DNA from 3 places in the Cytobacillus sp. FSL K6-0265 genome. Region 1 is predicted to be linked to each of the others. Evidence: riboswitches for the same ligand, from Rfam matches in the RefSeq annotation. Region 1 holds a riboswitch; each other region holds the start of a gene.
The links. Region 1 has a riboswitch for cobalamin ahead of MHH73_RS05045 (hypothetical protein). Riboswitches for the same ligand answer to the same signal wherever they lie in the genome.

Region 1 (2,273 bases):
AACTCTATGACCAAAGCCCATAATCTTTTCTTTTTTAAATAATTTTTTATAGAAGAGACTTTCCAAGCCACCGACACTTTCTGCTTCATTCAACATGTACATAACCGCTTCATTCGCACCGCCATGCAAGCTCCCTTTTAAACTTGCAACTGCGCCTGTTAAAGCTCCAAAGAGATCGGATTGTGTAGAAGCAATTACTCTTGCGGTAAATGTTGAATTTGGCATTTCATGTTCACTATATAAAAGTAATGATTGGTCAAATACTCTTTCTTCTAAATCGGATGGTACTCTACCAGTTAACATATAGAAAAAGTTGGCACTATATGAGAGGGATTTATCCGGTTCAATTTTTTCCAGACCTTGTAATATACGATAACTGTTAGCTACAATCGTTGGAACTCCTCCAAGTAGGCGATAAGCTCTTTCTTTATTTCCTTGCTTCGACCGATCATCTAAAGTCGTATCATATCCAGCTAAGCTTGAGATGCCCGTGCGGAGCCCATCCATTGGATGTGTTCCTTTTGGTAAATGAGTAAAAACCTCCATAACGGCCGTCGGTATTTCATAATAGGACTTTAACCTAGTAGCTAATGCGTGTTTTTCCTCGTCTGTTGGTAATTGATCTTCTAGAAGTAAATGGATAATATCTAAATATCTTTTCGTTTTTGAAAGTTGAATTAAATCATAACCTTTTATGACAATTTCTCCATGAACCGTATCTAAAAATGAAATGTTAGTCTCAGAAGCTATGATTCCCTCTAACCCTGGTATATATTTCTCCTCCATGCTCACAATCATTTTCCTCCCATCCAATTACATCGTGCCTGACAATGCTGTAAGCCCTTTCAGCATTCCTCAAATATATTTGGATCTTCTCTTCTTCTACAGAGAGTGTTTGGATGTCTTCTTTACACTGTTCTAACACTTTTCTTAAACTATAACCCTCAGCAGAATAGCTGTTTATCATGATCGTAGATTTCATTATGTTCACATAATAAGGAACGGTTCCAAACAAAGCTTTTCCTCCGTTCTTGCTCCCCTTTTTTCCATATCAATCCATTAAAAAAACAACTTCTAGAAAGAAGTTGTTAAGTTCAAACGAATACTAAAAATAAACATGCAACTTTGGCATGTATTCATTACCCGTACTTAACACCTCCTATATCCACGTAGGAATTGATGTTTACACTAAACAGGCAGGTCTCCTGGCTTATGGTCAACATGATACGAAACCTTCCCATCTCCTATTGAAGGAAACAGTGGCATCTTTCGTATCACTCGCAAATACAGTTGCGGGACAGCGACGGAATCTAACCGTACTTCCCTTTTAAGTAAATAGACAATCAAGCATTCTATTTACACCTATTTTAGAAAATATTAAGTTGTTCCACTTAAATATATCAATATTTTAGAAAATTTACAATCCTTTTTCTTATTCACACTGCTTTTCACTTTTTATTAATGTCATGTCACCTACAACCATAGCTTATAACATTTCCCATTTTGTAGAAAAAATAAATCGCCCCATAGACAGACAAGATGGCTTTTTGTTATAGTATATTAGTTACCATTGATAACTATTTTAAATGAGGTGGATATTATAATAGCTAGCCAAAGATTCTTCCATCATTTTATGATGCTTTATCGCCCTTTTGAAAATAGACTGAATAGCTTATTAACGAAACACCAATTACAACGAGCACAGTGGACAATCCTTTATTATCTCTACCATTTCGGTCCAACGACTTTAGTAGAAATTGCTGCGTATCAAGGTGTTGAAAAGCCAACAGTCACGAGGACAATAAACCAGCTTGAGGAATATGGATATGTAGAAAAAATCCCAAGCATGGATAAACGTGAAAAGAAAATGAAGATAACGAACGAAGGTGAGCGCATATACAAACAAATCCGCATTCCGATTGATCAGTTCGAAATGGAAATATTAGAGGGAATCACAACTGAAGAACAAGAAGAATGTATTCGGATTTTTGATAGTATTAAAAGCAATTTGTAAGGAGGAAGAAAAAAAATATGCGTTCAACAAAAGAAAAATTATGGACTAAGGACTTTATCACCATTTCTTCCGTAAACTTTTTTCTAACATTAGTGTTTTATTTATTAATGGTTACCATTGCGGTGTATGCCGTCGAAGCACATCATGCGACTGCCAGCCAAGCTGGCTTAGTTACAGGCATATTTATTATAGGAACATTGGTGGGAAGGTTGTTTATCGGTAAATATATTGATCGTATTGGCCGGAAGAAGACTTTAAT
Region 2 (2,273 bases), 1.6 Mb from region 1:
AAGCGCTACCAGGCTATGGCATCTCTGCAAAAGTAATAGGAAAAGATGTACTAATTGGTACAGTTAGATTAATGGAAGAGAATGGGGTAGACTTCTCTTGGTTCTCGAAACAAATGAAAGAATTAGAAGGCGAAGGAAAAACAGCTATGCTTGTAGCTATTAACGGTAGAGCAAAAGGGCTTATTGCTGTAGCTGACACAATAAAAGAATCATCAAGCGAAGCGATTCAAAGGCTACATGATATGGGGTTAGAAGTCATTATGATGACTGGTGATAACCAGTTAACAGCACAAGCCATTGCTAAAGAAGTAGGTATTTCAAAAGTCATTGCAGAAGTCTTACCAGAAACGAAAGCAGAAGAAGTTAGAAAACTGCAAAGTCAAGGCAAAAAAGTAGCGATGGTAGGGGATGGCATTAACGATGCCCCTGCATTAGCAACTGCCGATATCGGCATGGCTATCGGTACAGGTACAGATATTGCCATGGAAGCAGGAGACATCACACTCATGCGTGGTGACCTAAATAGTATTGCTGATGCGATCATGATGAGTAAAAAAACCATTCGTAATATTAAACAGAATCTTTTTTGGGCCTTTGGCTATAATACAATCGGTATTCCTATTGCAGCTGCAGGTTTCTTAGCACCATGGTTGGCGGGTGCGGCGATGGCATTTAGTTCTGTCTCTGTTGTATTAAACGCACTTCGATTGCAACGTGTAAAATAACTAGCATAAAGACATTCTATCAAAAGATTTAAAGAGAAAAACAAGCTAATAAAATAGTTAGCTTGTTTTTCTTTATAGAGTTTTAAAAGATTTGTACCAAGAGGTTAAAACATTTTCTTGTTAATATGGAGTATTCTTTTAATTGATTATTGAGCAACCATTTTAGCGCAATTATTACATTTTGACACTTCTGTGACCGTTTAATTTATTTTACCAAAAACGATTTCTTTTCTGGTTTAAGCTTACTAGTTTGCAGGTAAAAAAGTAGGGTTGAACAATTTTTAATGGATTTCAAGCCTTTTTTACATAAATAAGAAGTGCTATTATTTATAATGGTCTCAAATTTACCGATGAAAGAACGAAAAGTTTATTTTGAAATTTATATAAAAGAAATAAATTGTATTCTATGAAATGATGTGATATGATTACTCATACAATCTCAGATACAATATATAGTTATTTATTATAGATATGACAACTACATATAGTAATTGGTTGAAGGAGTCCAAATGGACTTAAAATGGGAATCCGGATAATCCGGAGCTGTACCCGCAACTGTAAGTGTGACGAAAAGAGGAAACCACTGTTCTTTTAGAGAGAATGGGAAGGCTCTTAGTAGGTTGATACACAAGCCAGGATACCTGCCTTCTTAATCAAAAGTTTCATTTCTTCGGGGCTTGAGAAGATGAAACGACAGATCATAAAAAGAGTGTAATTGTACACTTGTATTTATACTGTCGTTTGATCCGCTCAAGGTGTAACTGGAGCGGTTTTTTTTATGCCTAAATTTGATAGAAATAGGTTGAAGGAGGAAAAACTTTGAAAACAATGATTGAACCGACAGTCAATTTTGAGCAATTATATCAACAATTCAGTAATTTACCAATTAGTGCGTTAGAAAAACGGGCTGAACAATTAGAACACCTAGAGGTAGACAGTTTCTATAATCAGTTAATTCTAGAATGTCTTTCTTACATAAATGTAAATGAACCTGATTGGACCTATGTGGCTGCCCATTTATATTTAAAGAAGATTTATCAACAAGCAGCTGAGAACCGAGGGTACAGTGGCCAAGCTTATGGTGATTTTCATTCTTTAATTCAACAGTTGAGTGATATTGATATTTATAGTCCTATTTTATTATCTAGTTATACAAAAGAAGAGATTGATGAATTAGGCAAAGAAATTGTCCCTGAAAGAGATCAGCTCTTTACTTATCTCGGGATTAAAATGCTAACTGACCGTTACGTAGCAAAAGATCGCCAAAAAAGAATTTTTGAGTTGCCTCAAGAACGCTGGATGGTAATTGCAATGATTCTTATGCATCAAGAAGAAAAAAATCGTTTGCAATTAGTAAAAGAAGCTTACTGGGCAATGAGTAACTTATTTATGACTGTAGCTACACCAACTTTATCAAATGCAGGTAAGAATTGGGGACAACTATCTAGCTGCTTTATCGAAACAGTTGATGATAGTTTAGATTCGATTTATGACAGTAATACAGACATTGCTGCACTATCAAAAAACGGTGGTGGAATTGGCGTTTAT
Region 3 (2,273 bases), 520 kb from region 1:
TACATACCATGTTTGATTGGGTGTCTCATGAGGAATTGCCAGCACTTATAAACGAAGATGTTTATAGTTATGGTGATTTTTGCTGGATAGATTTCGAGGAGGAAGAATCGTTAAATGAACTACCTGCCCAAGCAATTGCTGAGCTCCTATATCTTAGTCATGTAAAGGAGCATTTAAAGAAACCTTTCTATAACCATTTAAGCAATCGTTATTGCTATTTAGCCTATGATGACGGTTGGTTAAATAAGGTCTATTACCGAGACTGGCAGGATTTTTACAAAATGCTTGGCGATGTGGCAGCGATGAAGATGGAGCATTTAAAAGTAGAAAAATCTTTATTAGGCCTGAAAAAGAAAAAAACATATCCGCAAGTGCCAGAAGATGTTTTACGTGCATTAAGAAATTTAATGAAGGAAGGTCTGGTCATTTCTTATGAACAAAGTGAGCAGACACGAACGAAAATTAGTATCCCACTCTGGACAATTGGCGATTTCGCTAATATGGATGATATGTATGATGAGTTTGAAGCAATGAGAAAGGAAGCCACTCCGGACGCGAAATTGGTTTTTGATAAAAAACTGAAAGAATGGCAAGTAACTGATTCATAAAAATAATAATGCACCACAATATATGATAAGGTATAATAAAATCGACAGAAAATTGTAGATTTAAGGAAATAGGTGTCATTTTATGACTTAATAGGGGAAATTGGTGTAAAACCAATGCGGTCCCGCCACTGTAAATGGTTGATAACAAAGAAACCTGCTATCTATGTAATAGCAGGAAACTGTGATATTAACCATGAGCCAGGAAACCTGCCTATCTTCCATAAACACTGTAACCTACGAGGATAGGAGGTGTTTGGTAAGGCTTCTTTGTCGTGATTTATTCCTTCCAAACATCTCCTACTACTGGGGATGTTTTATATTTTAAGGAGGGTTAATCATGAAGAAATGGTATTTATTTTTAGTCTCGATTTTACTATCAGCAGGTATTCTTGCTGGATGTGGGAACGACACAGCTGAGCCGAAAACAGGTGGAGAAGAAAAGGTTGAAGAGAGTACTGAAACTAGCGCTTTTCCTGTAACATTAACGGATGCTTGGGATCATGAAGTGGTAATTGAAGAGGAACCAGAAGCGATTGTTTCGTTAATGCCGAGTAATACTGAAATCGCTTTCGAATTAGGATTAGGTGAGAAGGTAGTCGGTGTTTCTGATTTTGATAATTATCCAGAAGAAGTGGCTGATATTGAAAAGATCGGTGGACAGGAATTTAATGTAGAAGCAATTATTGCTTTAAATCCGGACATCGTATTAGCACATAATTCAAGTGCACATAATAGTACTGAAGGTTTAGATCAAATAAGAAGTGCTGGTATTCCTGTTCTTATTGTCAATGATGCCCAGGATTTTGAAGAAATGTATGATTCTATTGAAATGATTGGTAAAGCAACAGGAGCAACAGAAGAAGCAAATCAAACAGTTGATGAAATGAAAACCCGTTTGGCAGAAATCGGAGAAAAGGCAAAATCCGTTGAAGAGAAAAAATCTGTTTTTGTAGAAATCTCTGCAGCACCTTCTTTATATACTGCCGGACAGAAAACATTTATTGATAATATGCTCAATTTGATCCAAGCGGAAAATGTAATAGATGAAGAGGGTTGGCCACAAATTGACGAGGAAGCTGTCATCGAAAAGAATCCTGATGTGATTATTACTACATACGGATATTATACGGAAAATGCAGTAGAAACCCTTTTAAGTCGAGAAGGATGGCAAGATGTAACAGCCGTTAAAGAGAAGCAAGTGTATGATGTGCACTCTGATAAGGTAACTCGTACAGGTCCTAGACTTGTAGAAGGAGTAGAGGAGCTTGCAAAAGCGATTTACCCAGAAGTATTTAAATAATAGAGGGGTTGCTTATTTCTGTGCATTCGTTTTCCTATGTGTAGCCATGCTTATGGGGATTTCTATAGGTACGGTTTCAGTGCTACCGTTAGATATATTGAATATCATTGGAGCGGAAATCTTACGTTTACCAATAAGTAATGATGTTGATCCAATGCACAGTAATATTGTTATGAATATTCGCTTGCCTAGAGTCGTATTGGCAGGATTCGTCGGGGCATCACTTGCAATGGCAGGTGCTGCCTTTCAAGGTTTATTAAGAAACCCTTTAGCAGACCCTTATACATTGGGGGTGTCTTCAGGAGCTTCTGTTGGTGCTGTATTGACTATCTTTCTCGGTTTATCCATCCCGTTTATTGGCACAT

Region 2: linked by a shared signal. The riboswitch ahead of MHH73_RS13095 (ribonucleoside-diphosphate reductase subunit alpha) and the one ahead of MHH73_RS05045 (hypothetical protein) in region 1 are both predicted to bind cobalamin.
Region 3: linked by a shared signal. The riboswitch ahead of MHH73_RS02395 (ABC transporter substrate-binding protein) and the one ahead of MHH73_RS05045 (hypothetical protein) in region 1 are both predicted to bind cobalamin.

The regions. Positions count from the first base shown of each region.
Region 1 is NZ_JBBOPE010000001.1:976,651-978,923, reverse strand. It holds gene mmgD (citrate synthase) at 1-795, opposite strand, end outside; gene MHH73_RS05045 (hypothetical protein) at 740-1,015, opposite strand; cobalamin riboswitch at 1,179-1,381, opposite strand; gene MHH73_RS05040 (MarR family winged helix-turn-helix transcriptional regulator) at 1,571-2,014, shown strand; gene MHH73_RS05035 (MFS transporter) at 2,032-2,273, shown strand, end outside.
Region 2 is NZ_JBBOPE010000001.1:2,600,341-2,602,613, reverse strand. It holds gene MHH73_RS13100 (heavy metal translocating P-type ATPase) at 1-725, shown strand, start outside; cobalamin riboswitch at 1,210-1,388, shown strand; gene MHH73_RS13095 (ribonucleoside-diphosphate reductase subunit alpha) at 1,554-2,273, shown strand, end outside.
Region 3 is NZ_JBBOPE010000001.1:454,934-457,206, forward strand. It holds gene MHH73_RS02390 (hypothetical protein) at 1-608, shown strand, start outside; cobalamin riboswitch at 662-837, shown strand; gene MHH73_RS02395 (ABC transporter substrate-binding protein) at 946-1,908, shown strand; gene MHH73_RS02400 (FecCD family ABC transporter permease) at 1,874-2,273, shown strand, end outside.